Regions from separate parts of the Methylobacterium sp. NPDC097929 genome, predicted to be linked through region 2. Evidence: predicted binding sites of a transcription regulator. Region 2 holds the regulator's gene; the other holds the start of a gene.
The links. Region 2 encodes HrcA, which represses chaperone genes, less so after heat shock. Its sites were predicted from a motif close to GTTAGCACTCNCNNNNNGNGAGTGCTAAC; they were not measured.
Positions count from the first base shown of each region.

Region 1: groES (co-chaperone GroES) is a predicted target of HrcA. The motif match lies at 8,304-8,332, and genes of this name have one in related genera.

Region 1 covers NZ_JBMVEP010000002.1:134,249-149,294, forward strand. The annotation lists gene glpD (glycerol-3-phosphate dehydrogenase) at 1-1,395, opposite strand, end outside; gene ACPCJR_RS08680 (hypothetical protein) at 1,398-1,694, opposite strand; gene ACPCJR_RS08685 (hypothetical protein) at 1,703-1,888, opposite strand; gene ACPCJR_RS08690 (hypothetical protein) at 1,985-2,194, opposite strand; gene ACPCJR_RS08695 (inorganic phosphate transporter) at 2,550-4,190, shown strand; gene glcE (glycolate oxidase subunit GlcE) at 4,313-5,503, opposite strand; gene ACPCJR_RS08705 (lipopolysaccharide biosynthesis protein) at 5,588-7,033, opposite strand; gene ACPCJR_RS08710 (magnesium transporter CorA family protein) at 7,198-8,190, opposite strand; gene groES (co-chaperone GroES) at 8,404-8,694, shown strand; gene groL (chaperonin GroEL) at 8,779-10,419, shown strand; gene ACPCJR_RS08725 (hypothetical protein) at 10,646-10,984, shown strand; gene ACPCJR_RS08730 (hypothetical protein) at 11,502-11,714, shown strand; gene ACPCJR_RS08735 (hypothetical protein) at 11,799-12,317, opposite strand; gene ACPCJR_RS08740 (ParA family protein) at 12,307-13,206, opposite strand; gene ACPCJR_RS08745 (MAPEG family protein) at 13,482-13,880, shown strand; gene ACPCJR_RS08750 (adenylate/guanylate cyclase domain-containing protein) at 13,917-14,987, opposite strand.
Region 2 covers NZ_JBMVEP010000007.1:133,888-148,933, forward strand. The annotation lists gene ACPCJR_RS17385 (formate dehydrogenase subunit alpha) at 1-172, shown strand, start outside; gene fdh3B (formate dehydrogenase FDH3 subunit beta) at 190-786, shown strand; gene ACPCJR_RS17395 (formate dehydrogenase subunit gamma) at 854-1,891, shown strand; gene ACPCJR_RS17400 (hypothetical protein) at 1,985-2,230, shown strand; gene ACPCJR_RS17405 (hypothetical protein) at 2,275-2,880, shown strand; gene ACPCJR_RS17410 (YgjV family protein) at 3,085-3,717, opposite strand; gene ACPCJR_RS17415 (hypothetical protein) at 4,034-4,345, shown strand; gene ACPCJR_RS17420 (TetR/AcrR family transcriptional regulator) at 4,342-4,977, shown strand; gene ACPCJR_RS17425 (efflux RND transporter periplasmic adaptor subunit) at 4,974-6,206, shown strand; gene ACPCJR_RS17430 (efflux RND transporter permease subunit) at 6,262-9,360, shown strand; gene hrcA (heat-inducible transcriptional repressor HrcA) at 9,538-10,623, opposite strand; gene ACPCJR_RS17440 (hypothetical protein) at 10,928-11,212, shown strand; gene rph (ribonuclease PH) at 11,341-12,054, shown strand; gene rdgB (RdgB/HAM1 family non-canonical purine NTP pyrophosphatase) at 12,051-12,686, shown strand; gene hemW (radical SAM family heme chaperone HemW) at 12,827-14,005, shown strand; gene ACPCJR_RS17460 (penicillin-binding protein activator) at 14,010-15,046, opposite strand, start outside.

The sequences.
Region 1 (15,046 bases), on a different contig from region 2:
GCTGCGCGCCCATTCGTGCCGCACGAGGTAATCCACCTCGCGGGCGCTGAGATCGCCGTCGAAGGTCTCGCCGAGATCGGCGAGCGAGCGTGCGTCGCCGAGCAGGCGATCGGCCCGGGTGCCGTAGGCCCGGGCCAGCCGCCGGACGGTCGCCTCGGGCAGGAAGGGACGCTCGCCCGCGAACTGGCGGCAGAAGGCGTCGAAATCCCCGTCCCCGATATCGCCGCCGGGCAGGGAGATCGTTCCCGTCCAGGCGGGTTGCAGGCCGGGCAGGCTCGGGCGGAGCTTTTCGAGAGCCTGCTCGGCCAGCCGCCGATAGGTCGTGATCTTGCCGCCGAAGACCGAGAGCAGGGGCGGGCCGTCGAGATCGCGCTCGAGCACGTAGTCGCGGGTGACGGCCGAGGCGTTCTCGGCCGCGTCGTCATAGAGCGGGCGCAGGCCCGAAAAGCTCCAGACCACGTCGTCGGGGCCGATCTGCCGGACGAAGGAGCGGTTGATGCAGCCGCAGAGGTAGCGGGTCTCTTCGGCCGAGATCGCGACGGGGCCGGGGCCGCCCTCATGGGGCACATCGGTGGTGCCGATCAGGGTGAAGTCGCGCTCGTAGGGAATGGCGAAGACGATGCGCTTGTCCGGCTGCTGCAGGATATAGGCCTGGGCGCCCTCGTAGAGCCGCCGGACCACGATGTGACTGCCTTTCACGAGGCGCACCTTGGGGCGGGCCTCGACCGAGAGCGTACGCAGCAGCGTCTCGGCCACCCAGGGCCCGGCGGCGTTGACGACGATCCGCGCCCGCACACTCTCGCGGCGGCGCGCCTCGGCGTCGTAGAGCGTGGCGGTCCAGGCGCCGGCCTCACGCCGGGCGGATTCGACCGTGGTGCGCGTGCGGATCTGCGCCCCGCGCTCGGCGGCATCGACCGCGTTGAGCACGACGAGGCGGCTGTCCTCGACCCAGCAATCGGAGTAGGCGAAGCCGCGGGTCAGCCGGGGCTGGAGCGGCGCCCCGAGGCCGTCGCTGGTCAGGCGCAGGGCCTGCGAGCCCGGCAGCGCCTTCAGGCGCGAGAGGTGATCGTAGAGGAACAGGCCGAGCCGCAGCATCCAGGCCGGGCGCAGGCCCGCATCGTGGGGCAGAACGAAGCGCAGCGGCCAGATGATGTGGGGCGCGAGCCGCATCAGCCGCTCGCGCTCGGCCAGGGCCTCGCGCACCAGCCTGAACTCGTATTGTTCGAGGTAGCGCAGACCGCCATGGATCAGCTTGGTCGAGGCGGAGGAGGTGTGCTCGGCCAGATCCCCCCGCTCGCAGAGCAGCACGCGCAGGCCCCGCCCGGCGGCGTCGCGGGCGATGCCGGTGCCGTTGATGCCGCCGCCGATGACGAGGAGGTCGTAGGGCGCGCTCACGCTCACAGGCGGCCCGCAAGGCTGAGCACCAGCCCGACCAGAACGGCCGCGCCGAGGCAGCGCCGCCAGGGATTCACGCCCCGTAGGATCTCATCCGCCGCCCAGACCGCGAGGCTCACGAGGGCGACGATCCGCAGGATCAGGAAGACGAGCACCGGCAGACCGGGCATCGCCATCTCCAGCAGCCAACTCGCGCCCGCCGTCACGGCGAAGATCCAGAGCGGCAGGTTCGGCCACTGCCCGATCACGATGGCGCCGCTGCGCCGATCGCGGAAGAACCAGTCGAGCGCGCGACGCAAGCGTTGCCTCAGATGCGATAGCCGCCCCGGGCGGCACGGATGGGCGCGCAGATCTGCGGGCTGATCCGGTCGAGATGCGGGCAGGCATTGGTCTCGTACCAGCCGCGCAGCTCGGGCTGGCCCGGCGCGACGTACATCGCCGTCAGCACGAAGCCGGCGCCGAGCAGGATCAGAAGGAGGATCAGATTGCGCACCGGAGGGCTCCATTCGGACGGGCTTCGGCCTACGGGCCGGTGTCACCGCAACAGACGCGCGAGGGTCGGAAGAGTTCCGTCCGGCCGGGGCTGCGCTTAGCGGCGCACATCCTCGACCGTGGTCGGCCGCTTGTGGCTCAGCGGTCCCTGCGAGCCCGGCAGCAGCCCGAGATCCTGAAGCCAGATCAGGCCCAGTATGGCGCCGATCAGGCTGGCGATGCTCATCAGAATGGTCAGATGGCGCCGCCGGACCACCATCAGGATCAGCACGACGAGGAGCGCCAGGCAGAGCAGAGCCGTCAGCATGGCAGGTCCCCGCCGCCGCGGAAGCGGCCGACCGCACGCTTCGGCCCTCCTGACCTCGGCCCCACCAGCGCTCTCTCAGTCACAGGCACGATACCTCAAGATCCCCGCTCGGCAGCCACACGCGTCATCAAATGTTCACGGAACTTCGGCCCGGCCATTTCCTTGTTAGGCCGATCCGGCGTCGGCCGCTCTCGCCACCGGAAGTCCAAGCGCTCCTCGTTCCGGCCCGGCCGTCCGGACCTGAACGAGGCGATTGTGGTGGCCGGACCGCCTCCTGTCCACCGCCCGCGGAGGCCCGGGAGGGGTCCGGCAGGCGTGCCTTGCGTTGCCGATCCACCGTGCACCTGAGGTTCGAATGTCCGACGCCGTCAGCTTGGAGAGGCAGGGCTCGGCCGCCTCCGCTCCCCCATCGCGCGGGCCCAACCTCGACGGCCGGATGCATCCGGCCGGCCCGGCGCTCTTCGCCCTCGTGCTCGTCGGCGGTCTCGGCTACGCGCTCTACAACCTCGTCGCGGACATGCAGGCCGCCGGCCAGCCGCCGCTCGCCATCGGCGCCTTCGTGCTCCTGGGCCTCGCGCTCCTCATCGCGCTGGGCTTCGAGTTCGTGAACGGCTTCCACGACACCGCCAACGCCGTCGCCACGGTGATCTACACCCATAGCCTGCCGCCGGTCGCGGCCGTGGTGTATTCGGGCGTCCTCAACTTTCTCGGCGTCGTGGTCTCGACCGGCGCGGTCGCCTACAGCGTGGTGACGCTGCTGCCCGTCGAGCTAGTGCTGACGGCGGGCTCCCCGGCCGGCTACGCCATGATCTTCGCCCTGCTGCTGGCGGCGATCTTCTGGAATCTCGGCACCTGGGCCGTCGGCCTGCCGAACTCCTCCTCGCACGCCCTGATCGACTCCGTGCTCGGGGTCGGCCTCGCCAACCAGCTTCTCGCGCCGGAGGGCCAGTCCACCTCCGGCGTCCAGTGGGATCAGGCCTGGAGCGTGCTGCGCGCCCTGCTCTTCAGCCCGGTGCTCGGCTTCGTCATGGCCGGCCTGCTGCTCCTGGCCATGCGCCTCGTGATCCGCAACCGCGCCCTCTATCAGGAGCCGGCCCGCGACGCGCCGCCCCCGCTCTGGATTCGCGGCCTGCTCATCCTCACCTGCGGCGGCGTCTCCTTCGCCCATGGCGGCAATGACGGGCAGAAGGGCATGGGCCTGATCATGCTGATCCTGATCGGCGCCGCGCCCACCGCCTACGCGCTCAACCGCACTATGGCGGAATCGGCCACGCCGCATTTCGTCGAGGTCTCGGAACGCGCCGGAGGCATCCTTCGGAACCGGGCCGGCGCGGTCGCTCCGCCCCGCGACCCGGCCGAGGCCCGCCGGCAGGTCAAGGAAGCGCTCGGCAAGGGAGATCTCGACCGACCGGCAGTCTACGCCGCGCTGACGACGCTGACGGCGGACATCGCCACCAAGGTGAAGGCGTACGGCGCCATCCGCCACGTACCGGCCGAGGCGACGCCGAACCTGCGCAACGACATGTATCTCGCGGGCGACGCGCTCCACGGCCTGGCCAAGCGGGAAGGCACCTTCGCCGGGGAGGAGGCTGAGGCGGTCAAGGCCTACGAGCAGAGCCTGAACGACGGCACCCGCTACATTCCGACCTGGGTGAAGGTCTCGGTCGCCCTGGCGCTCGGCCTCGGTACGATGGTGGGCTGGAAGCGCATCGTCGTCACCGTCGGCAGCCGGATCGGCAAGAAACACCTCACCTACGCCCAGGGCGCCTCGGCGGAGATGGTGGCGGCCGGGACCATCGGCCTCGCGGAGGCCTACGGCCTGCCGGTCTCAACCACCCACATCCTGTCGAGCGGCGTCGCCGGCACCATGGCGGCGAGCGGCGCCGGGCTGCAATGGAGCACGGTGCGCAACCTCGCCGCCGCGTGGCTGCTGACCCTGCCGGCGGCGATCGTGATGGCCGGCCTGCTCTACGCCGCCCTGCGCCAGCTGTTCTGATGCGGCTTCCGCTCGGATCAGCGGGCGCCGTATCGGCAAGCCCGCGCGGCGCCTGAGCGAAGCCCAAATCCGCCATCCCGAAGGAATCAACCGGATTTGATTGGGTATGACGCGCGGCCTGCTCAGACGCCCGCATACATCCGGCCGGGATTGAAGATCCCGGCGGGGTCGTGCGCGGCCTTGATGCCGGCGGTGATCCGCATCAGCGGCTCGGGCAGCGGATCGAAGACGGGGATCGCGGCGCGCAGGGCGTCCGGGGCGCGCACCAGGGTGGCGTGGCCGCTTCCCGCCGCCTTCACCGCCGCGCGGATCGCGGCGGCGCCGGCATCGTCGGACGCCTCGGTGGCGAGCCAGATCAGGCCGCCGCCCCAATCGTAGAACCAGCGCGCGGGCCGTCCCGCCGCGATCGCTGCCGTCACCGCCGGTCCGCGGGTCGGCGCGGTCGAGATGCGCCAGATCGCGGCCTCGCGGGGTTCGGCGAGCGGGGTGGCGTCGCGCACGGCGCGCCAGAGCGCGGCGCCCTCCTCGCCCTCGACGATCCGCGGCTCGCCGTAGCGGCGCAGCAGGCGGCGCAACTCGCCGAGCCGGTAGGCGACCGACTTGGCGAAGCCCTCGACGCGCATCAGCGTGCGCGCCTCCGGCCCGCCGATCCCCGCCGGGAGATGGGCCGCACCGGTCAGCTCGAAGGGCGAGCCGAGGGCGGCGCAGAGCGCCTCGACCGCCGCCGTGTCGTCCAGCCCCGGCAGCACGAGGGTGGAGGTCTGCTCCTGCTTCGGCAGGACCTTGAAGGTCACCTCCGTCAGCAGCCCCAGCGTGCCCCAGGAGCCGGCCATCAGCTTCACGAGGTCGAGGCCGGTGACGTTCTTCATCACCCGCCCGCCCGACTTGATGGGCTGGCCGCGGCCGTTGACGAAGCGCACGCCGATCAGGCTGTCGCGGGCCGCGCCCGCGTTGATCCGGCGCGGTCCCGAATTGTTGGCTGCCGCCACCGCGCCGAAGCTGGGCTCGCCCGTCGAGGCCAGGAGCGGGCGGTGATCCATCGGCTCGAAGGGCAGCATCTGACCGCGCTCGGCCAGCAGCGCCTCGACCTCGGCGAGCGGCGTGCCGGCGCGGGCCGCGACCACCATCTCGGCCGGCTCGTAGAGGGTGATGCCGGTCAGCCCCGCAGCGGAGAGCGTCGCCTCGTCCTGGGGCGGGCGGCCAAGCGCCGCCTTGGTGCCGCCGCCGACGAGCCGCAGCGGTTCCGACCGGCCGGCGGCCTGCGCCACGATGGCGGCCGCCTCCTGCTCGTTGGCCGGCGCGTATGAGGTCATCGTTTCCGTCCCGTGGGCTTCTTTTGGGCGTCTTATGCAGCCGCCGGACTCAAACCCCGATTGGCGCGCTCTGGCAAGCCGGCCCTAGCGGGCCGCCGCTGAGAGCCTGTTCGGAAAGCGTTCGCGCAGGGCGCTGCGCAGCCCGGCGATATTGAGGAACCAGACCAGGGCGCCGTAGACGGCGACGCCGGCCGCGATGCAGGCCGGGAGCGCCAGCATCGGCTCCAATCCGCGCAGGGGCAGCACGGCCAGGAGCATGGCGAGGCAGGCGCCGGCCGTGAGCGTGAGGTCGCGCAGGGGCAGGCGCAGGCGCCGCGCGCCCGTCAGCGCCCGGGCGGCGAGCAGGGCGACCGCCGCGAGGAGGCCGAGGGTCTGCGCGAGGGCGACACCCTCGGGGCCCATCAGCCGGGGCAGGAGCGCGAGGCCGAGGCCGTTGACCGCGAGCCCGAGCAGGGCGGCGGCCACGACCGGGCTGGTACGGCGGCGGATCTGGAAGATCGGGTTGAGGGCGAAGTTCATGATCGAGAGAAAGAACAGCCCCGGGATCAAGAGGTTGGTGTAGATCGCGAACGGTCCCCGGAACGCCTCGGGCACGATCAGCGCCTGGAGCGCGGGCGTCACCGCCCAGTAGCCGGCGGCGCAGGGCAGGAGCAGGGCCACCACCACGGCGATGTTGCGCGAGACCTGCGCCTCCGCCGCCTCGCGGCCATGGTGCTCCTCCGCCTGCACGGCGATCTGGAACAGCAGCAGGTCGAGCGCGGCGCCCAGCGTCGAGAAGGCCCGCGAGCCGAGATCGGCGGCGAGCGCGAAGTAGCCCGCTTCGGCGAAGCCCGCCGTGCCGGCGATGGCGGCGCGGTTGAGGAAGGGCAGGAGCTGATAGACGGCGTTGGCCGCGATCAGGGGCAGGCCATAGGCCGCGAACAGGCGCAGCGTCTCGCGGCCTCTGCCGTGGGGACGGGCGGGCGCGTCCCCGAGCACCTTCCGCAGGGGAAGCACCGCCAGGAACTGGCTCACGCCGGCCGCGACCAGCACCCAGACCGGCTGGGGGAAGAGATACGCCGTGCCGGCCATCAGCACGAAGGCCAGCGCGTTCTTCCACACCACGAGCCGCAGATAGGCGCCGCCGATGAAGCGGGCGCGGGCGAGCGCGGCGTGATAGTCGAACAGGCCGATGCCGATGGCCGCGATCATGGTGCCGGCGGTCATGACGAGGTGGCCCTGCGGGGTCGGATCGACGGCGATCCCGAGCCCGGCGCAGAGCGCGGCGGCCGCGAACAGGGCGAGGGCGAGAACGGCGTAGGCCCGGTCGAGCCCCTGGCGGATCCAGGGCTCGGCCTCACGCACGCGGGCCGAGTAGAACCGCGTCGCCGAGAGGCGCAGCCACTCGAACAGGATCGTGTTGAGCACCACCGCCCCGGCCGTCGCCAGCGCGAAGCGGCCGAAATCGGCCGGCCCCAGCATCCGGGCGATGGCGATGCCGAGGACGAAGTTCAGCCCGGCATTGAGGACGAAGGCGGCGATGACGGCCATGGCTCAGGAATTCGCGCGCCCGCGGGTCGAGCCCGAGGCTCCTTCTCGTGCCCCTCATCAGGTTCGAGAGGCTTTCTCAAGGCGCGAGCCTCGCAGCCGGCGGCAAAGGAAGCCTGAAGCGACAGGCTAAACGGATTTCGGCACTCGGATTCGTGATCCGGTGCTCAGAGCCACCCCTTCACCCGGAAGTAGATCAGCGGCACGACGGCCGAGATCGCGACGAGCGCGAGGCCGTAGGGGTAGCCGTAGGCCCAGTCCAGCTCGGGCATGTGCTTGAAGTTCATGCCGTAGATCGACGCGACCAAGGTCGGGGGCACGCCGACCACCGAGACGACGGTGAGAACCCGGAAGGCGTTGTTCTGCTCGATGTTGATGAGCCCGAGGGTGGCGTCGAGCAGGAACTGGACGGTTTCGGACATCCGCGTCTCGAACTCGTCCAGCGAGGCGACGTCCTGCGCCAGGGTGTCGAAGCGGGGCAGGTCGTCCTCCGCGAGGATCTGACCGCACTCGCCCTTGGCGAAGGCCACGACCCGCCCGAGCCCGAGCAGGCTCGCGCGGACCTTCGCCAGCGACTTGCCATGACGCCCGACCGCGCGGAGCAGGCGGCGCAGGGCGAGGTCGCGGCGCTTCGGGGCGGTCGCATCTCCTTTGCGCGCGCCGGGCCGGGCGCCGGCGTCGAAGTCGAAGATGCGCGTGGACAGGGCATCGAGGTCGGCCGACATCTCCTCCAGGAGGTCGGCGAGGTTGTCGACCAGCTCCTCGACCACGAGCAGGAACATGCGCGTGCTCGTGCTGCCGTCGCCGTCCCGCTCATCCACGCGCTTGCGCACGGCATCGATGGCGCGCAGGTCGTGGAAACGCACCGTGACGAGGTGGTCGGGCGTGAGCAGGAAGCCGAGAGGCTTCAGGCTGAAATCGGCCCGGTCGAAGGTCACCATCGGCGTCGAGAGCGAGAGGCCGTCGCGGTTGCGCCGCAGGCGGCTCGAGGATTCCACCTCGCTGAGCGCCGAGCGCGAGGGCACACGGATACCCGTCGTCCGCTCGACCTGAGCCGCCTCCTCGGCGGTCGGATCGTTCAGGTCGATCCAGACGGCGTGGCCCGGCGAGCCGGTGGCGCCGGCCTCGACCGCGCCGTCGGGCCCGTGAAGGCTGATCATCGCGTGCGTCTTCCCCAATCCGGCGCCGGCCGGAAAAATCCTGCGCCCGCGCAGCCGCCTGGGAGAAGCTGCGCCTTGACTCGCTTCCGGCGCGGGCCTATCTCGCGACCGTCGTTAGCACTCACTCGTTAGGAGTGCTAACAAACTGGGTGGAGCGCGGTCGCCTCCGGCCGCATGAAGACCAACCGCACATTCGAAGCAAGAGGGCAGCTCATGAAGTTCCGTCCGCTGCACGACCGCGTCGTCGTCCGTCGCATCGAGAGCGAAGAGAAGACGAAGGGCGGCATCATCATTCCGGACACCGCCAAGGAGAAGCCGCAAGAGGGCGAGATCGTCGCCGTCGGCCCGGGTGCCCGTGACGAGCAGGGCCGCGTCAACGCCCTCGACGTGAAGGTCGGTGACCGCGTGCTGTTCGGCAAGTGGTCCGGCACCGAGGTCAAGATCGACGGCCAGGATCTCCTCATCATGAAGGAATCCGACATCATGGGCGTCGTCGCCGCCTAAGGCCGACGCCCGCTTCACCGCCCTTCGAGGCCGCTCCCGCGCGCTTCAGGGCATCCGACACTCTCATCTGAGGCAGGTACTCACATGGCAGCGAAAGACGTTCGTTTCTCCGCCGACGCTCGCGACAAGATGCTGCGCGGCGTCGACATCCTCGCGGATGCCGTCAAGGTCACCCTCGGCCCCAAGGGCCGCAACGTCGTGATCGAGAAGAGCTTCGGCGCGCCCCGCATCACCAAGGACGGCGTCACCGTCGCCAAGGAGATCGAGCTCGCCGACCGCTTCGAGAACATGGGCGCACAGATGGTGCGCGAAGTGGCCTCGAAGACCAACGACATCGCCGGTGACGGCACCACCACCGCGACCGTGCTGGCCCAGGCCATCGTCCGCGAGGGCGCCAAGTACGTCGCCGCCGGCATCAACCCGATGGACCTGAAGCGCGGCATCGACTTGGCCACCCAGGCCGCCGTGAAGGACATCACGGCGCGGGCCAAGAAGGTCGCCTCCTCCGAAGAGGTCGCCCAGGTCGGCACGATCTCCGCCAACGGCGACAAGGAGATCGGCGAGATGATCGCCCACGCCATGCAGAAGGTGGGCAACGAGGGCGTCATCACCGTCGAGGAGGCCAAGACCGCCGAGACCGAACTCGACGTCGTCGAGGGCATGCAGTTCGACCGCGGCTACCTCTCGCCGTACTTCGTGACCAACGCCGAGAAGATGGTCGCCGAGCTCGAGGATCCCTACATCCTCATCCACGAGAAGAAGCTCTCCTCGCTGCAGCCGATGCTGCCGGTGCTCGAGGCCGTGGTGCAGACCGGCAAGCCGCTCGTCATCATCGCCGAGGACATCGAGGGCGAGGCTCTGGCCACGCTCGTCGTGAACAAGCTGCGCGGCGGCCTCAAGGTCGCGGCCGTGAAGGCTCCGGGCTTCGGTGATCGCCGCAAGGCGATGCTCGAGGACATCGCGATCCTCACCAAGGGCCAGACCATCTCCGAGGATCTCGGCATCAAGCTCGAGAACGTCGCCCTGCCGATGCTCGGCCGCGCCAAGCGCGTCCGCATCGAGAAGGAGAACACCACGATCATCGACGGTCTCGGCGAGAAGGCCGACATCGAGGCCCGCGTCGGGCAGATCAAGGCGCAGATCGAGGAGACCACCTCGGACTACGACCGTGAGAAGCTCCAGGAGCGTCTGGCCAAGATCGCGGGCGGCGTCGCGGTGATCCGCGTCGGCGGCGCGACCGAGGTCGAGGTCAAGGAGAAGAAGGACCGCGTGGACGACGCGCTCAACGCCACCCGCGCCGCGGTGGAAGAGGGCATCGTTCCGGGCGGCGGCACCGCGCTCCTGCGGGCCAAGAAGGCGGTCGCCGAGCTGAAGTCCGACATCCCGGACGTCCAGGCCGGCATCAAGATCGTCCTCAAGGCGCTTGAGGCTCCGCTGCGCCAGATCGCCCAGAACGCGGGCGTCGAGGGTTCGATCGTCGTCGGCAAGATCACCGACAACACCGGCTCCGAGACCTTCGGCTTCAACGCTCAGACCGAAGAGTACGTCGACATGATCCAGGCCGGCATCGTCGATCCGGCCAAGGTCGTGCGCACCGCCCTTCAGGACGCGGCCTCCGTCGCCGGCCTGCTGGTGACCACGGAAGCCATGGTCGCCGACGCGCCGAAGAAGGACAGCCCGGCCCCGGCGATGCCCGGCGGCGGCATGGGCGGCATGGACTTCTAAGTCCACGCCACCATCGAGAGACGGGAGAGGGGTCGCCGAGAGGCGGCCCTTCTTTTTTACGCCCAAATTGCTTTACGCTCTAATCGCAGAGAAACGCGCAGTTTCAAATACAAGCGGCATTAATTTTGTACCGATAAACGGATCGGGCTTGAGGCAAAGCGAAATACAAAGCATCATAAATTTATATTGTCTCTTTCTCCGAGACAAAAAGGCAAGATCCTAATAATTGGACTTTGATATGGGTCTAATAAAGATAACCGACCGCGATGTATGGGGCTGCTCGCGCGGCTTACTACATGTGGTGCTAGACTACGTTGCTGGCCGAGCAGACGGCACACCGTTTGCCAGAGATCTTAAAGCTTCCGTTGAATTCAACGATTCGTCTTTCTACTTCGATGAAATTGATAACGTCCAGAAACAGATCTTTTTGGATGGCGTTTCGTCTTTAATCAAAAATTGGTGGACATTCCGCGACAAAAAGGACGAATACGACAAATCAGCATTTGAATCTCTAAATGATTTACGAGAGCGCCTAAGATCTAGCATTGAGAACGGAGATGTCTGACTAGTCCTCGGCGGTTCATACCGACCGAGATCGTGCGCACCGCCCTCCAAGACGCGACCTCGGTCGCCGGCCTGGTGGTGATCATGGAAGCCATGGTCGCCGACGCACCGAAGAGGGACAACCCGGGCCCGGCGGCGGCATGGTGGCATGGACTTCTAATACGGTTTCCGATTGATCGCTTCGGTCTCTTTCGTCGTCCTTGCGAGGCTCAGCGAAAGCAATCCAGGGTGCGACCTTTCCTGAGACGCCGCGCCCTGGATCGCTTCGTTGCCGCTCGCGATGACGGAGACGGTTTAAAGCCACGCTACTAAGCGTGAACCGAGAAGGGGCATGCCGGGAACGCCGGACGGTGTCCTGAAAAAGGTGGGCGCGACCTATCCTATGCAATAGCCGCAGGCCCGGCGGGTGGAGAAGCTGGAAGGCTTCTCAGGTCCGATCCCCCATCAATCCCGTGCCAGACCGAACACCCGTCCCATCCCCTCACGCCTCCTCGTCCCGCAACGAGATGCAGAGCCTGATGCGGACCCTTGCCGACGGAATCCGGATCGACGGCCTGATGGCCGATCAGCTCGCCCTGATCTCGGAGCGGGCGCTCCTGACCGGCGAGGCGGAGATGGCCGAGGGGCTCCTCGCCGTCGTACGCGACCACCGGGTGGCGGTGCTGCAGGGCCAAGGCCGGCTCGCAGCTCTCCAGGCGCGCTACGCGATTCTGTTCCCGGACGAGCGCTAAATCCCCTTCCGACGAAGCGGACACCGGTTCATCGGAAGGCGCATCGAAACCTCGGCCCGGGAGACGCCGCGACGGGGCGGGGCTTCAGCCCTTCTTCTTCTTGGCCTTCTTCTCTTTCTTGTCCTCTTTCTTGTCGCGCTCCGGCTTTCGCGCGGGCGCGTCGTGGTCCTTGCCGTCCCAGGTCGCAGCGAAGGGACGGCTGCCGAGAGCGCGCTCGGGCGGGGGCTCCCGGGCCGCAGCCGGCTTGGCGGCGGCAGCCGACTCCCCCTTGCGCAGCGGGGCTTCCCCGGCAGCCAGGGCCGTCAGGCGGTGCCGATGCCAGCCCGGCGTCGCGGTCTTGAGCGAGGGATGGTGCGGGTCGAGGCGCGTGACGACGCCCTTCACCTCCGCCTCGCTCATGCCGTCGGCGATCAGGGCGAAGGTCTCGCCGCCCAGCACCTCGCGGATCAGGCGCAGGGAGGCCGGGCGCAGGCCCCGCGCCTTCAACTGTCGCACGACCAGGGCGCGGGCGGCCTTCGGGATCTCGGTGCGGATGTCGGGGAACGCCTCGGGGGCGGCGGCGATCGCCTGCAGCACCGCGAAACCGTCGACATCAAGGGCCATGGAGGATTTCCTTCACTTCCGCGACGAGCGGAATCAGCACGTTCGGGACATGGGCGCCATACTTGGCCGAGAAGGTCGGGGGCGCCCCGTTCGTCGGCACCAGCGCATCGGCGAGCGCGGCCGCCTGCGGGATGCGGGTCTGGAGGAGCCGGAAGCCCGCATCCGCGGCATCGGCCTCCGCCTGGAGCCGGGCCAGAGTCTGCTGATGCTGGCGCACCTGGGCCTGGAAGCGGGTCACGAGGACGTAGGGCGCGCTCTTCGGCGCGATGTGGCTCGCCTGCCGGGTCGAGCGCCGCCAGATCGTCTCGACGAAGGCGTTGAGGCCGTAGGTCGAGAGAAAGTCCGGGATCGAGGTCACGAGGACGAGGTCGGCGGCCCGCACCGCCACTTCGGTCATCGGTGAGATGCCCGGGGCGCAATCGAAGAACACGTAATCGTAGGCTTCGGCCAGCGGCACGAAATCCTCGTGGAAGATCTTCCAGAGCTTGTCCTCGATCGCGTGCATCGAGAATTTCCGCTCGGTCAATTCGTAGATGATCTCGCGCTCGATGAGACGCAGATGCGGGCCGGAGGGCAGAAGCGAGAGGGTGAGGGGCGCGTTCTTGTGCATCGTCAGACTGACGCCCGACTGGATGCGGGCAGCCAGATCCGGCTTGTGCCGGGTGATGAGCTTGAGGGCGAGATAGGCTTCGAGCGTGCGCCCGCGGGTGATCATCTGGCCCAGCATCGCATCGCCCGCGAGGCAGACGGACACGCTCGACTGCGGGTCGAGATCGATCACGAGCACGCGCGACCCGCCCGCGGCCAGGGCCTCGGCGAGCATCACGACGGTCGTGGTCTTGCCGACCCCGCCCTTCATGTTCGCCACCGCAATCAGCTTGCCGCCCACCGTTCGCCCCTTCCGCGCCGCCGCCCCGCCGGATCGGACCGGCCCCGCATGCCTCATCCGACAAGCTTCGGGCAACACAGGTCAACCGGTGCCGAGGCACCCGTGACGGACTGTGCACCGGAGGATGACCGGGTTCTGCCGCCCGCGCGACCGGTCACGGCGAAAGGCCGTTCGCGATCGCGTGTGACGCGGAACAAGGCTGGGATGACCGTCTTTTGCGAAGCGCCGACGACATCCGCCATTCCGGGGATGCGCCCGCCAGGACGAGCCGCCTCATGACGTTTCCGACGATCACCGCCTTCTACGCCGCGATCCTGGGCCTGATCTACGCCGGCCTGTCCGGATGGGTGATCGGCGGTCGGCTCGGCGGCAACGTCCTGTTCGGCGACGGCGGGCAGGATGGGCTGCAGCGGCGCATCCGCTCGCACGCGAATTTCCAGGAATACGTTCCGTTCACCCTGATCCTGATCGGGCTCTACGAGGCGGCCGGCGGCGCGCCCGGCTGGGTCCGCGGCCTGCTGATCGTGCTGGTGATCGCCCGCATCCTGCACCCGATCGGCATGTTCGCCCCGGCAAACTCGCCGCGCCAGTTCGCCTGCCGTGGCGGCGGCATCATCGCGACGCTGGCCGTGATGGCGGTCGCGGCGATCCTGCTGCTGCTTCGGAGCGCCTGACGGACTTCGAGCGCGGGCCGGCCTTCGGCCACCGGGTCAGCGCACGGCGATGGCCGGCGCCGCCGGACTCTGCGGCGTGGCCTCGATCGCCCTGTTCCGCTCGAGCGTCGCGACCGAGAGCGGCTGGCCGCGCCCGCGCAGCACCTGGGTGCCCATCGGGCGGACGGTGACGCCCTCGGGCAGACGCGGCAGGCGAGCGAGCAGATCCTCCGAGATCAGGGTGTCGACGCCGAGCGGACGGCACAGGGCCTCGACCCGGGCGACCACGTTCACGGCATCGCCGAAATAGGCGATCTTGTGCCGGTCCACCCCGACTTCCGCCGTCACCACCGGGCCGCCATGCAGGCCCGCCCGCAGGCGCGGCACGCTGCCGAACCGCTCCTCCCAGGCCGCGGCCTCGGCCTCGATCCGGTCGCGCACGGCGAACAGGCAGGCGACGCAGCGCGCGTCCTTGAGGCCGCGCTCCATCGGCCAGGTGATCATGGCGAGGTCGCCGATATAGTCGTCCGTCGAGCCGTGGAAGCGGCGCACGGGTTCGGCCAGGGTGGCGAAGACGGCGCTCAGGAATTCCTGCGCCCGCAGGTCGCCGTGCGTCTCGGCGAAGGCGGTGGAGCCCACCACGTCGAGGAACAGGAAGATGCGCTCCTCCTCGACCGGGCGGTGGTAGCGGCCGATGAGGAAGTTGATGAAGACCTCGCCGCCGATCAGGTCGCGCATGCGGATCACGAAGACGAGCAGGGCCGAGACGGCGAGCGCGTAGGCCAGCACCCGCGGCGTCGTCCGCACCGCCTCCTCCAAGCTGTCCCCGGTCAGGCCGAGCAGCCAGACGACGAAGCCGCCGAGCGCGTTCCCGACCACGATCATCGCCACGTAGGAGAGTTCCGCGGCAACCACGTAGAGCCCGGCGGGCAGGCGCCGGATGCGCGACTGGACGCCCGAGAGCAGCACGCCGCGGTCGAAGGCGAGCGCCGAGATGCCGACGCAGAGCCCGTAGGTGAAGCCGGCCGCCGGCGTCGCTCCGCCCGCGAAGATGACGTTGTAGAGCAGGCCCGCCCCGCCAGCCGCGAGCAGAATCAGCAGCCAGAACCAGCGATGGTGCGGCAGCATCAGCTTCGGCTCCGATGGCCGGCGAACGTCGTGACGAACGGTTCGAGCAGCGTCTCGGC
Region 2 (15,046 bases):
CTTCCACTTCTCCGGTTGGTACCAGGGCAAGGACATGCGCGACTACTACCCGAAGGGCACCGACCCGGTGGTGCTCGGCGAGAGCGTGAACACCGTGACGACCTACGGCTTCGATCCTGTGACGGGCATGCAGGAAACGAAGTGCACCCTGTGCCAGATCAAAGCGGCCTGAGAGGAGCGACCCGAACCATGGCCCGGATGAAGTTCCTCTGCGACGCGGACCGCTGCATCGAGTGCAACGCCTGCGTCACGGCCTGCAAGAACGAGCACGAGGTGCCGTGGGGCATCAACCGCCGCCGCGTCGTCACCCTCAACGACGGCAAGCCCGGCGAGCGCTCGGTCTCCATGGCCTGCATGCACTGCACCGACGCGCCCTGCGCGGCGGTGTGCCCGGTGAACTGCTTCTACACGACCGCCGACGCGGTGGTGCTGCACTCCAAGGACATCTGCATCGGCTGCGGCTACTGCTTCTATGCCTGCCCGTTCGGCGCGCCCCAGTATCCGCGCGTCGGGAACTTCGGTTCGCGCGGCAAGATGGACAAGTGCACCTACTGCTCGGGCGGCCCGGAGGCCGACTTCTCGACCGCCGAGTACGAGAAGTACGGCTCGAACCGTCTGGCCGAGGGCAAGCTGCCGCTCTGCGCCGAGATGTGCTCGACCAAAGCGCTGCTGGCGGGTGACGGCGAGATGATCGCCGAGATCTACAAGCAGCGTGTGATCAAGCGCGGCTACGGCTCCGGGGCCTGGGGCTGGAAGACGGCCTACCGCGAGACCGTCGCGATCTGATCCGGCTCCGCGGGCGCGAAGGACGCCCGCGGGACCCAACCAAGAGACGCCTGGAAAGGATAAGCCGATGCGGCGGGTAACGACCCTCTTCAGCACCCTCCTCGTCGCGGCGATGCTGGTCGCGGCGCCGGCGGCCTTTGCTCCGGTGCAGGCCCAGAACCCGATCCAGGCCGACGGCCAGAACCCGATGGGTGCGCGCCCGACGGCGGATTCGGTGAACGAGGAGCTTCTGTTCAAGCAGGATTCGAAGATCCGGGGCCGGATCTCGATTCCCGACGGCAAGGCCGCCAACCTGATCCAGCCGCAGGGCCGCGAGTATCAGAACTTCCGCGAGGGCTGGCTGCCCTGGATCGGCGCGCTCGCCATCCTCGGCATGGTGGCCGCGCTCGGCGCGTTCTTCCTCTTCCGCGGCCGCATCATGATGGAGCATAGCCAGGAATCGGGGAAGAAGATCGTGCGCTTCAACGCCTTCGAGCGCTTCACGCACTGGATGACGGCAGTCTGCTTCATCATCCTCTCGCTGTCGGGCCTGAACTACATCTTCGGCAAGCGGCTGCTGATGCCGCTGATCGGCCCCGACGCCTTCGGCGCCGTCTCGCAATGGGCCAAGTACAGCCACGTCTACCTCGCGTGGCCGTTCATGCTCGGCGTCGCCTTCATGTTCGTCGTCTGGGTGCGCGACAACATCCCCAGCAAGGTCGACTGGGCCTGGATCAAGGCCGGCGGCGGCCTGATCGGCAAGGGCCACCCGCATGCGGGCCGCTTCAATGCCGGCCAGAAGGGCGTGTTCTGGATGGTGGCCGGGTTCGGCGCCGCCATGGGCGCGACCGGGCTGATGATGCTCTTCCCGTTCGCGCTCCTCGACATCAACGGCATGCAGGTCATGCAGGTGATCCACTCGCTGATCGGCATCGTCTTCATCGCCGGCATCCTCGCCCACATCTATATCGGTACGCTCGGCATGGAGGGCGCCTACGACGCCATGGGCAGCGGCAAGGTGGATCTCGCCTGGGCCCGCGCGCACCACGACCTTTGGGTCGAGAAAGAGCAGGCGCGCACCGCCAGCGGGCCGCAGCTCAAGGGCCATCCGGCTCCGGCCGAGTGACAGGAGTCAGGGCCGGCTGCGCGGGCCGGCCCTCGCCGAGGGGCAGACGATCCGCGCTCATCGAGGCCTGAGGCCTCCAGGGACGACACGACCATGAAAGCCTTCCTCGCCGCCATCGTTGCCGCGATCGCCCTCGGGGTGCTGGCGATGCTTGCGCTCACCAGCAGCCAGAAGTTCGCCTATCAGGCCTTCGCCACCTCCGGCGCCCGGGTCTCGGAGCCCGGCACCAACCTCGTGGGCCCCCGCTGGAACGGCAACACGGCGCCCGACGAGATGGGGTCCGAGGCCGAGCCGCACGGCAAGGCCGAGGGAACGGCCTCGCAGCCGAAGCGCTCCTGAGCGCTGGCCGAGACGAAGCGACGAGACACGAGGGAGTGAGCCCGATGAAGCCTGCGTCCATCACCCGGCATCTGGTCGGCGGCCTCGCGGCGTCCGCGCTCCTTCTCGGCGCGGCGTCGGCGCAGGAGGCCGGCCAACCCGCCGCCGCCCCCATTCCGGTCGCCGCGGGCAAGCCGGCCAACCTGTGCCAGGAACTGGTCGCCTTCGTGAAGGCGCCGGAGCCGGCCAACAAGGCCGCCGCGACGCCGCCGCAGCAGGCGACCGCCGTCTCGAACCCGTCGGGCAAGACCGAGGGCGCCAAGCCGTCGGGCAGCAGCGAACCGCAGAAGACCTCGGGCCTCAGCGGCCCGACGAACGAGGGCGGAAGCGGGCCGGCCCCCGGCCCCGCCACCAGCGCGGCGTCGGGCAACCCGGCGGACAACCACAATGCCAAGGCGAACGCCCTCGCCAAGTCTCCCCCGCCCCCGGCGGCGCCCGCGCCCGCCCCGAAGCCCGACCCGGCGGTGGTGGAGAAGATCGAGGCGGCGGCCGGTGCCAACGACCTCGCCGCTTGCCGGGCCGCGGCCCGGTCGATGCGGCGCGCCGGCGTGGCGCTGCCCCCGCCCCTGCTCGCCCTCTCGGCACTCGACCCCAAGTTCTTCGCGCAGTAGCGCGTCGGGGCGGAGCGGGGACGCTCCGCCTCCGTCTCATCCGGCCTCCGTTCGATCGCTTCGGTCTCTTCCGTCGTCCTTGCGAGGCTCAGCGGAAGCAATCCAGGGCTCCGCATTGTCCGGACGGGTCGCGCTCCGGGTCGCATCGGCTCCGCCTCGCGATGACGGTGGGGGAAAGGCCGAGGCGATCAAACCGAAACGATATCAGATCGCGTCCCGGAGCGGTCCGACACGCTCCGCATCGTCCGGCAAATGTTCGGCCTCCGCCGCGACGAGCGCCGGCTCGCTGACCCGCGCGGGTCCGCCGCGCAGCAGCGCCACCAGCAGCGCCGAGATCGTGAGCACGTCGCAGGTCAGGCCGAAGACCGAGCCGACCAGCGTGTTGTGGATCATCCAGCACGACGACGCGCCCAGGAAGAACCGGCGCATGCATTGGGCATCGCCCTGAAGCCGTGCGGCGGTGGCGAACAGGGCGCCGAGCCCGGCGCAGGCCGAGGGCCATCCGTTCCAGGTCGCGAGCGTGAGACAGGCGGCGACGAGGCTGCTGCCGACGAAGAGCGGCACCACCCAGGCCGCGCGGGCATCCGTGCCGATCCACCGGGCGGCAACGAGGCTCTGCATCACCGAGATCAGGCACATCGCCGTCCCGGTCGTTGCGCCGAGTTGCAGGTAATGCAGCGCGAAGCTGGCCGAGCACGCCGCTGCCGTCAGGAGGATCGCACTGCGGCTCGGCATCATGCCGGAGGCAAAGCCGAGGCAGAGCCCCAGGCTTCCGAACAGGTCGAGGTGTTCACGCGCGGCATGCCACGCGAGGGCGATGAAATCTGCGGCGATCATGGCGAGTGTCTCGAACGGCGCGTCTGATGCTGTGTCTCGGAGCCGTTCCGGAGCGCTTGTTCTTGATGTTCGCTCTCGCAAGATCATTGTGTGCTTGCGAAAGCAGTGATTTCCGAGCGTTCGGCTGCGCCCGTCTTGGCGACTGCGCTATTCCTGCTTGGTAACCGGATCGTTAATGCGGCGGGAAGCGTGCGCGGGCGTGGCAGGACTGCCGCACCTGTGGAGCGGCAGCTCTCCCGAGGCTCGGTGAGAATGAACGTTCATTGACATGAGAATGAACGTTCACTATCAGCATCCCGAGCGTAGGAGTTCGCGTATGAGCCTGTCCCACGGATCCGCCGGTTTCCTCTCCCGGTCCTTCGATCACGCGATGGACGCGGATGGCCGGGACGGTTTCAGCCCACTGCGCCTGCTCCGGGCCGTCTGCACGCCGGCGAACCTCTTGCTCTGCGCCGTCGTGGCGTTCGGCTGGTTCGCCCTGATCGGCTGGACCGGCGCCGGGCCGGACGGCTTCCAGGCGCGGCTCTGCGCCGATCTCGACCTGCAGCCCCGCGCCTGCGCCGCGGTGCCGTCCGTGAGCGAGGCGGGCCGCGCCGCCGGGACCGACAGCGTGAGAAACGCGTCGTGAGCGCCGCCGTCGGCGCCGTCATCGATGCCCGCAGCGGACAGGCGGTGCGGCGCGAGCATATCCTCGACGCGGCGGAGGCCTGCTTCGTCCGCAACGGCTTCCACCGCACCACCATGCAGGATCTCGCCCGCGAGGCTTCGATGAGCCCGGGCAACATCTACCGCTACTTCGATTCCAAGGAAGCCGTCGTCCTCGGTCTGGCCGAGCGCGACCGTGAGCGCGGCGCGGTCCTCGTCGAGGCGATGGAGCGGGCCGGCGACCGGCGCGGCGCGCTGATGGGCATCCTCAGCCGCTTCTTCATCGAGATCAGCCGCGAGGCCGCGGTGCTGCGCCTCGACCTGTGGGTGGAAGCCACCCGCAACCCCGCCATCGCCGACCTCGTCGAGCGGGGCGACGAGGAGGGCCGGGTCTGGCTGACCGGGATGTTCGAGGCGCTCAAGACCTCGCCGGACTGCGATCCCGCCGCCCTGTTCGACGCAATCGCGCCACTGATGAAGGGCATGATCGTCAGCCGGGCGCTCATTCCCGGCTACGACGCCCGTCCCGCCGTCGCTCAGCTCCAGGCGCTGATCGCGGCGGGGCTTTCGGGCGCGCTCGCCCTCCCCCCTGCCGACAAGGAAGCCGGCCGATGACTCGGACCCTGGCCGTTCCGGCCCTGGTGCTCACCGCCCTGAGCCTCGGTCCCGCATGGGCCGAAACGGCGCAGGCTCCGGCCAAGACCGCGCCCGCTCCGATCGTCAGCGTGGTCGAGGCCGAGCGCCGCGAGATCGTGGAGAGCGTCGTCGTCACCGGCACGCTGGTCCCGCGCGACGAGATCCTGGTCACGCCCGAGATCGACGGCTACCGGCTCGTCGAGTTGCTGGTCGAGGAGGGCATGCGCGTCGAGAAGGGACAGGTGCTCGCGCGCCTCTCGCGTGACCTGATCGAGCGGCAGATCGCTCAGCAGAACGCCCTGATCGACAAGGCCGGCGCCGCCGTCCCGCAGGCGCAGAGCAACATCGAGCAGGCCGAGGCCGCCGAACTCGAAGCGCGCCTCGCCTATGATCGCGCCAAGCAGCTGATTCAGACCGGCAACACCACGGCCGTCATCATGGAGAGCCGCACAGCGGCGCTGCGCCAGGCGGAAGGCAAGCTGGCCTTCGCCCGCAACGGCCTCGCCATGGCCAGGGCCGAGCTGGCCCAGGCCCGGGCCGTGCGCGACGAACTCGACCTGCGGCTCGCCCGCACCGAGATCCGCGCGCCCGAGGCCGGCATCGTCAACCGCCGCACGGCCCGGATCGGCATGGCGACCTCCTCCTCGGCGGAACCGCTGTTCCGGCTGATCGCCCGGGGCGAGATCGAGCTGGAAGCCGAGGTGATCGAGACCAAGCTGCCGCTGCTGCGCGAGGGCGCGCCGGCCTATATCGAGATCGGCGAGGGCGAGCGGGTTGGCGGGAGCGTCCGCGCGGTCTACCCGGAAGTCGACCGGGCGAGCCGCCTCGGCAAGGTCCGCGTGCGCCTCGATCCCGATGCGCGCCTGCGCATCGGCACCTTCGCCCGCGGCGCGGTCGAACTCGCCCGTACCCGCGGCGTCACCGTGCCCCAGGCCTCCGTCCTCTACGGCGGCGGCAAGCGCAGCTCCGTGCTCGTCGTGGCCGAGGACCGGGTCGAGGCCCGCGAGGTGCGCACCGGCCTGTCCGACGACGACGACATCGAGATTCGCGCCGGCCTGACCGAGGGCGAACGGGTCGTGGCCCGCGCGGGCAGCTTCCTGCGCGACGGCGACCGTGTCCGCCCGGTCGCCGCCGCCACGATCCGCTCGCCGGCCGCGGTCTCGGCCGCACCCTCGCCGAACGCCACCGCCGACGCCGGCCTGCGCTGACCGCTCTCCGCCGCGCGGCGGGGCCACGCTCGAACCTCACTGACGGGTTGCGCGAATGCGCCTGAACATCTCCGCCTGGGCGATCCGCAATCCGATCGCGCCCATCGTCCTCTTCCTCGTGCTGATGGTGCTCGGCCTCGTCAGCTTCCGGGGGCTGGCCGTCACGCGCATGCCGAACGTGGACGTGCCGATCGTCTCGGTCTCGATCACGCAGAGCGGCGCCGCCCCGTCCGAATTGCAGACCCAGGTCACGAAATGGGTCGAGGATTCGATCGCGGGCGTGCGCGGGGTCAAGCACATCACCTCGGCGATCACCGAGGGCTCGTCCGTCACCACGGTCGAGTTCCGGCTGGAGGTGAACACCGACCGCGCCGTCAACGACGTCAAGGATGCGATCTCGAAGATCCGCATCAACCTGCCGCGCACGATCGACGAGCCGGTCATCCAGCGCGTCGAGATCACCGGCCTGCCGATCCTGATCTACGGCGTCACCTCGCCCGCGATGACGCCCGCAGAATTGTCCTGGTTCGTCGAAGACAAGGTCGCCCGGACGCTCCAGGGCGTGAAGGGCGTCGGCGGCGTCGAGCGGGTCGGTGGCGTCGCCCGCGAGATCCGCATCACTCCCCTGCCCGACCGGCTGCTGGCGCTCGGCATCACCGCGGCCGACGTGAACCGGCAGGTGCGCGTCACCTCCGCCGACATGGCGGGCGGGCGCGGCGAGGTCGGCGGGCGCGAGCAATCGATCCGCACGCTGGCGGCCTCGCGCACCATCCGCGACCTCAAGGCCACCTCCATCGTCCTGCCCGGCGGCCGCAAGGTGCGCCTGGACGACCTCGCCACCGTCGAGGACGCGATCGAGGAGCCGCGCACCTTCGCCCGCTTCAACGGCGAGCCGGTCGTCGCCTTCTCGGTCTCGCGCGGCTCGGGCGCCAGCGATGCCGAGGTCGCCGCGGGCGTCGAGAAGAAGATCGCCGAGTTCAGCCAGGGCTATCCCGAGATCCGTTTCGAGACCATCGACTCCTCGGTCGCGGCCACGCTCGGCAGCTACGATTCGGCCATGCACACGCTGATCGAGGGCGCCGCGCTCGCCGTCCTCGTGGTGTTCCTTTTCTTACGCGACTGGCGTGCCACGCTGATCGCGGCGGTGGCGCTGCCGCTCTCGGTGCTGCCGACCTTCTGGGCGATGGACGCGCTCGGCTTCACGCTCAACGGCATCAGCCTGCTCGCGATCACGCTCGTGACTGGCATCCTCGTCGACGACGCCATCGTCGAGATCGAGAACGTCGTGCGCCACATGCGGATGGACAAATCGCCCTACCGCGCCTCGATCGAGGGGGCCGACGAGATCGGGCTCGCGGTCATCGCCATCACCGCGACGCTCATCGCCGTCTTCGCCCCCGTCTCCTTCATGGGCGGCATCGCCGGCCGCTATTTCATCCAGTTCGGGCTCACCATCGCCGTCTCGGTGTTCATGTCCCTGCTGGTGGCGCGGCTGATCACGCCGCTGCTCGCGGCGTACTTCCTGCGCGACCACGGGCACGCGGAGGAGCGGGAAGGCCCGATCATGCGCGCCTACGGCCGGCTGGTGGGCTGGTCGGTGCGCCACAAGTGGATCACGCTGTTCGTAGGGCTCGCGCTGTTTGCCGGCTCGCTCGCCTCCACCCGGCTCCTGCCCTCGGGCTTCATTCCGAAGCAGGACAACGCGCGCACGCTGTTCATGATCGAGCTGGCGCCCGGCGCCAGGCTCGCCGACACCGTCGCCGTCTCCGACCGCGTGGTCGAGCGCATCCGCGCCCTGCCCGAAGTCACCTCGGTCTTCGTGGATGGCGGCCGTCAGGCCGGCGGCAAGAAGGAGACGCGGCTCGCCACGCTCATCGTCAACCTCAGCCCCAAGAGCCAGCGCGACAAGCGGCAATGGACGATCGAGACCGAGATCGCCGGCCTGCTGGCGCAGGAGCCCGACATCCGCTCCTGGAACCTGCGCGAGAACGGCCAGCGCGACCTCGCCCTCGTGGTCGGCGGACCCGATGTCGAGGTGGTGACGGAGGTCGCCGCCCGGCTCCAGCGCGACATGGCCGCGATCCCGCACCTCGTCTCGGTGATGTCCACCGCCCCCCTCAACCGCACCGAGGTCCGTATCCGCCCCAAGGAGGGCGCGGCGGCCGACCTCGGCGTCTCCACCGACGTGATCGCGGAAACGGTGCGGGTCGGCACGATCGGCGACATCGGCATCAACCTCGCCAAGTTCAACGCCAAGGATCGGCAGGTCCCGATCCGCGTGCAGCTGCCCGAGAGCGCCCGCGGCGCGATCTCGCGGCTCGAGAACCTGAAGGTGCCGGCCAAGAACGGCACGGCGGTGCCGCTCGCCTCGGTGGCCGACATCGAACTCGACCAGGGCCCGGGCGCCATCGAACGCTACGACCGCGTGGTGCGTGTGGCGGTAGAGGCCAACATGGAAGGGTCGGACGCACTCGGCTCGCTGATCGAGCAGGCGCTCGCCACCCCGACCGCGAAAAACCTGCCGCCGGGCGTGACCATCCGCCAGACGGGTGACGCCGAGATCATGCAGGAGGTCTTCTCCGGCTTCCTCATGGCGATGGGCGCCGGCATCATGATGGTCTACGCCGTGCTGGTGCTGCTGTTCGGCTCGTTCCTCCAGCCGCTCACCATCCTGTTCTCGCTGCCGCTCTCCATCGGCGGGGCAATCCTCGGCCTCCTGATCTTCAAGATGCCGATCTCGATGCCGGTCGTCATCGGCATCCTGATGCTGATGGGTCTGGTGACGAAGAACGCGATCATGCTCGTTGACTTCGCGGTCGAGGAGATGCGCGCGGGCGTCGATCGCGTCACGGCCATCGTCGATGCCGGCCGCAAGCGCGCGCGCCCCATCGTCATGACCACCATCGCCATGGCCGCCGGCATGGTGCCCTCCGCGATGGCGCTCGGGATCGGCGGCGAGTTCCGCGCGCCCATGGCGGTGGCGGTGATCGCCGGCCTGATCGTCTCGACCCTGCTCTCGCTGGTCTTCGTGCCGGCGGTGTTCCTGCTGATGGACAGCTTCGGCAGCCTGCTCGGGCGCGGCCTCGGGCGCTTCGTCGGACCGCGCGACGAGGCCGAGGACGGCCTTGCCCCCGCCCCGGCGGCTCACGGTTAGGGGTAGTCTCGCACCCAGCCGGCAGCCGCCTTCGCAAAATGGTCCGGATCATTCGCGGTCCGTCATCGCGAGGCGGAGCCGAAGCGATCCAGCGCTCCGACTTGTCCGAATGGGTCGCGGCCCTGGATCGCTTCGCATCCGCTCGCGATGACGGCGGAGGGTCGGCGCGGAACAACCCTATCGCGGCCGGTCGAGCAGCCCCGAGACCACGCGGGCGGTGTAGTCGACCATCGGCACGATGCGGGCGTAGTTGAGCCGCGTCGGGCCGATCACGCCGACGACGCCGACGATCTTCTGCGCGCCGTCGCGGAACGGCGCGGCGATCATCGAGGAGCCGGAGAGCGAGAACAGCTTGTTCTCCGAGCCGATGAAGATGCGCACGCCGTCGCCCTGCTCGGCCCGCGCGAGCAGCTCGATCACGTCCTTCTGCGTCTCCAAATCGTTGAACAGCAGGCGGATGCGTTCGAGATCCTCCGCCGCGCGCAGGTCGTCGAGCAGGTTGGCTTGGCCCCGCACGATGAGCTGGCGCGCCTCGGACGGGCCGACGGTGGTGGCGAGCCCCGCATCGACCAGCCGCTCGGTCAGCGCGTCGAGCTCCCGCTTCATGGCTTTGCGCCCGGCCTCGATGTCGGCGCGCAGGGAATCGAGCGTCCGGCCGCGCAGCCGGGCGTTGAGGAAGTTCGAGGCCTCCTGCAAGGCCCCCGCCGGCAGGCCCGGCGGCAGATCGACCAGCCGGTTCTCCACCGTGCCGTCGACGGAGACGAGCACGACGAGGGCGCGGTGGGCATCGAGCCGCACGAACTCCACGTGCTTAAGGCCCGCATCGACCTTGGTGGTCAGCACCACGCCCGCCCCGCGCGAGATGCCCGACAGCAGCGAGGACGCCTCGGCCAGCGCCGAATCGAAGGTGTGGCGCGAGGCCGCCGCCTGCATCTGCGCCTCGATCCGCGCCTTCTCGGCAAGATCGACATCACCGATCTCCATCATCGCATCGACGAAGAAGCGCAGGCCCATCTCCGTGGGCAGGCGCCCGGCCGAGGTATGCGGCGCGAAGATCAGCCCGGAATGCTCCAGATCCGCCATCACGTTGCGGATCGAGGCCGGCGACAGGCTCATCGGCAGGATGCGCGCGAGGTTGCGCGACCCGACCGGCTCACCGGTGGTGACGTAGCTCTCGACGATCTGTCGGAAAATCTCCCGGGCCCGCTCGTTGAGCGCGGAGAGGGCCTGCGGCGGCGTGGCGGGCTGGAAGGTCTCGGACAAGGGAACAGAACCTGACGGGCGGAGAGGGAAGCCTCGCAAGACGAACGATCACCGGCAGCCTTCCCTCTGGCCGAAGCGGTGCGACGGACGTCTCGTGAGAGACACTTAGGGGGCTCGGGCGCCGCCGATCAATCCTTCGGGCCCGCAACCCTTCCAGCCCGCGACGTTCGGCGCCCGATTTCCGCGAACGTCGAGCGAATGGCCCGCGGGCGGGATCAATCCGGCTCCCGGGACCGTTAGCAGGCAAGGGCCAAGGTCCCGATCCGGCCCTTTTCCAAGCATCCGACGACAAGGAGCCTCACAAGTGCTGACAGGCGTACGCAAGTCTCTGGTCAAGGTCGCCGCGCTGGCGATCGCCGTGACCGGCCTCGGCCTCGTCGCGGCGCCCCGCGCCGTCGAGGCTGCCCCGCTCCCGATGGCCGCCGGCACGGCGGCGCCGGCCAGCGACATGGTCGAGCAGGCGCAGTACCGGCACCACCGCCATATGCGCCGCCACTATCGCCATCGCCGGCACATGCACCGCCACCACCACTTCCGCGGACCGCGCCATCATCACCGCCATTACGGGCATCACCGCCGCTGGCGCTGAGCCCCGGTCCGCGAAGAGGCCGCCGTCGCAAGACGGCGGCCTTTTTCGTGGGCCGCTCCGGCGGTTGCCGCGGACGGCGACAGCGCCTAAGAGCGCGGGCTTCGATCTCGACACGGAGCTTGTCACGGATGCGTCCCTCGAAGCGCGCGCCCGACGCGATGCGCGACGTCACGCTGGAGCGGGCGGTGGCCCGCTACGCGGAAGGCTCCTGCCTCGTCTCCTTCGGCAACACCCGCGTGCTCTGCACCGCCTCGCTTGAGGAGCGCGGTCCCCCGTGGCTGCGCGGCTCCGGCAAGGGCTGGGTGACGGCCGAATACGCCATGCTGCCCCGCGCCACCCACGAGCGCACCCGCCGGGAGGTCAATTCCGGCAAGCCCTCGGGCCGCACCCAGGAGATCCAGCGGCTGATCGGCCGTTCGCTGCGCGCCGTCACCAACCTGCCCGCCCTCGGCGAGCGTCAGATCACGGTCGATTGTGACGTGCTCCAGGCCGATGGCGGCACCCGCACGGCCTCGATCACCGGCGCCTGGGTGGCGCTGCACGATTGCCTCGCCTGGATGCGCGCGCGCTCGATCATCTCGGTCGATCCGCTCAAGGACCACGTCGCGGCGGTCTCCTGCGGCATCTACAAGGGCACCGCCGTGCTCGACCTCGACTACGCCGAGGATTCGGCCGCCGAGACCGACGCGAACTTCGTCATCACCGGCAGGGGCGGAATCGTCGAGGTGCAGGGCACCGCCGAGATGGAGCCCTTCTCCGAGGCGCAGTTCATCGAGCTGCTCGGCCTTGCCAAGGGCGGCATCGCCGGCCTCGTCGACTTGCAGCGGAAGGCCATCGCGTGAGCGATCATCGCATCCTGTCGGGCAAGGTCGTCATCGCGACCCACAACGCCGGCAAGCTCGTGGAGATGCGCGAGCTGCTGGCGCCCTTCGGCGTCGAGGCGGTCTCGGCCGGCGAACTCGGTCTCCCTGAGCCCGACGAGACCGGTACGATGTTCTCGGAGAACGCGGCGATCAAGGCGCTCGCTGCCGCGAAAGCCTCGGGCCTCCCGGCCTTCGCCGACGATTCCGGGCTTTGCGTCGATGCGCTCGACGGGGCGCCGGGCCTGTTCTCCGCCCGCTGGGCCGGCCCGGACAAGGACTTTTCCGGTGCCATGGCCCGGATCGCGGCGGAGCTCGACTCGCGCGGCGCGACCGACCGGCGGGCGCATTTCGTCTCCGCCCTCGTGCTCGCTTGGCCCGACGGCCATACCGAGCTGTTCGAGGGCCGCGTCTTCGGTGACCTCGTCGCGCCCCGCGGCAGCCTGGGCTTCGGCTACGATCCGATGTTCCGCCCCGAGGGGATGGACCGCACCTTCGGCGAGATCTCGTCCGAGGAGAAGCACGGGGTCGACTGGCAGAGTGGCAACGCCCTCTCGCACCGGGCGCGGGCCTTCGTCCAGCTCGCGAAGGCCTGCCTGCGCCGGCCGGGCTGAGCTTTCGCTCGGCCTTCGGCGTGCCTACATCGGTACGATCAAACCGCCCTCCGGCTCCATCCGATTCGCCATCCTCACCCTGAGGACGTGGGATGGGCCCGTGATCGGCCCGAACGGGTCGAGGAACGCTCAGCAAGCCGATGCCCGCCGCGACACCGCTCGACCACCCGACCCGCGACGCCGGGTTCGGGGTCTACCTGCACTGGCCGTTCTGCGCCGCGAAGTGCCCCTATTGCGACTTCAACAGCCACGTCCGCCATGCGGGCGTGGACCAGCCGCGCTTCCTCGCCGCCTTCCGGCAGGAGATCGCCCACGCCGCCGCGCTCGCGCCGGGCCGGACGGTGACCAGCATCTTCCTCGGCGGCGGCACGCCCTCGCTGATGGCGCCCGAGACCGTGGCCGGCCTGCTCGACGCGGTGGCCGGCGCCTGGGCCGTGGCGCCCGACGCCGAGGTGACGCTGGAGGCCAACCCGACCAGCGTGGAGGCGACGCGCTTTCGCGACTACCGGGCGGCCGGGGTGAACCGCGTCTCCCTGGGCGTCCAGGCTCTCGACGACGGCGACCTCAAACGGCTCGGCCGGCTGCACAGCGTGGCGGAAGCGCTTGCGGCCGTCCGCACGGCGGCGACGCATTTCGAGCGCTTCTCCTTCGACCTGATCTACGCCCGGCCGGACCAGACGCCGGACGCCTGGGCCGCCGAACTTCGGCAGGCCATCGACCACGCGGCGGAGCACCTCTCCCTCTACCAACTCACCATCGAGCCGGGCACGCCCTTCTTCGGTCTCGCCCGCGCCGGTCGCCTCGTGCCGCCGGACGACGAGGCGGCGCGTGTGCTCTACGACGTGACGCAGGAGATCTGCGGGGCGGCGGGTCTGCCGGCCTACGAGATCTCGAACCACGCGCGGCCCGGCGCGCAGTCGCGCCACAACCTGCTCTACTGGCGGTACGGCGAATATGCCGGCATCGGCCCCGGGGCCCACGGCCGCCTCGTCCGGCCGGAGGGACGGCTCGGCACGCGGACCGAGAAGGCGCCGGAGGACTGGCTCGCCCGGGTCGAGCGCGACGGCCACGGCATCGTCGAGATGGAAGCGCTCGCGCCCGAGGATCAGGGCGACGAGTTCCTGATGATGGGCCTGCGCCTCTCCGAAGGGATCGACCCGGCCCGCTACGCGGCGCTCAAGGGTCGTCCGCTCGATGCCGCGCGGCTCGACGCGCTCGTCGATGACGGGCTCGTGGCCCGCCTGCCCGATGGACGCATCGCCGCCACTGCGCGCGGGGCGCCGGTGCTCAACGCGGTGGTGGCGGAACTCGCGGCCTGAGCGCTCAAATTCCAGATGGCCCCAGCACCTTCGGCGCCGGACTCACCACGTTCGCCGCGTTGTTGCGGATCTCGTAGACCGCGAGCGTGCGCTCGCCGAGGCCGTCGGCCCGGAAGCGGAAGGTGCCCTCCAGGCCGGAGAAGCCGGCCGGGTTGGTCAGCGTCGTGTCGGCGAAGCGCTGCGTGCCGTACTGGCGCGACAGCGCGGCGGTGAGAGCGACCGCGTCGTAGCCCAGTGCGGCCGCCCGCGGCGGCACCGTTCCGAAGCGGGCCTGATAGCGTCTCGCGAAGCCTGAGAAGCCGGCGGCGTCCGGCGCGGCGAACCAGCCGCCCTGGAAGGCCGGCTGGGAGAGCACCCGCGGGTCGTTCCACAGGGCGAGCCCGAGCGGACGGACCCGCGCGGGCGAGAAGCCGACCCGCGCCAGGGCCGGTGCCACGGCCGCCAGACCCTCGGGCGTGTCGGGCATGAACAGCGCGTCCGCCTGCGCGGACGACCCCGCGATCACGCCCCGCAGGCGATCGATCGCGGGGCCGGGATTGCCGGGGGCGTAGCGCTCCATGGCCACCAGCCGGGCGCCGCGCCGGGCCACCGCCTCGCGGAATTGCGCCTCGACGGCGTTGCCGTAGGTCGATTCGGGGATCAGCGCGGCGAAGGAGCGGCGCCCGCCCGCCGTCGCCTCGTCGACGATGCGGTCGACCTCCGATTGCGGCAGGAAGCTGATGAGGTAGACGCCGCGCGCCGCCACCGCCGCATCGGTGGAGAAGGCGATGACCGGCTTGCCCGCGCCCCGGGCGACGGAGCCGGCCGCCTGGACGTTGGCCGCGAAGAGCGGGCCGAGCACCACCTCGGCGCCCTCGGCGAAGGCGGCCTGCACCGCCTCGCGCGCACCCTCGGGGCTGCCGCGGTCGTCCTTGACGAGGATCTGCAGGTTCGGCTTCTGGAAGTCGTCGTAGGCGAGTTCGGCCGCGTTGCGCAGGGCCGCGCCCACCGCCGCCCCCTGCCCGCTCAGGGGCACGACCAGCGCGACCTTCACGGAGCCGG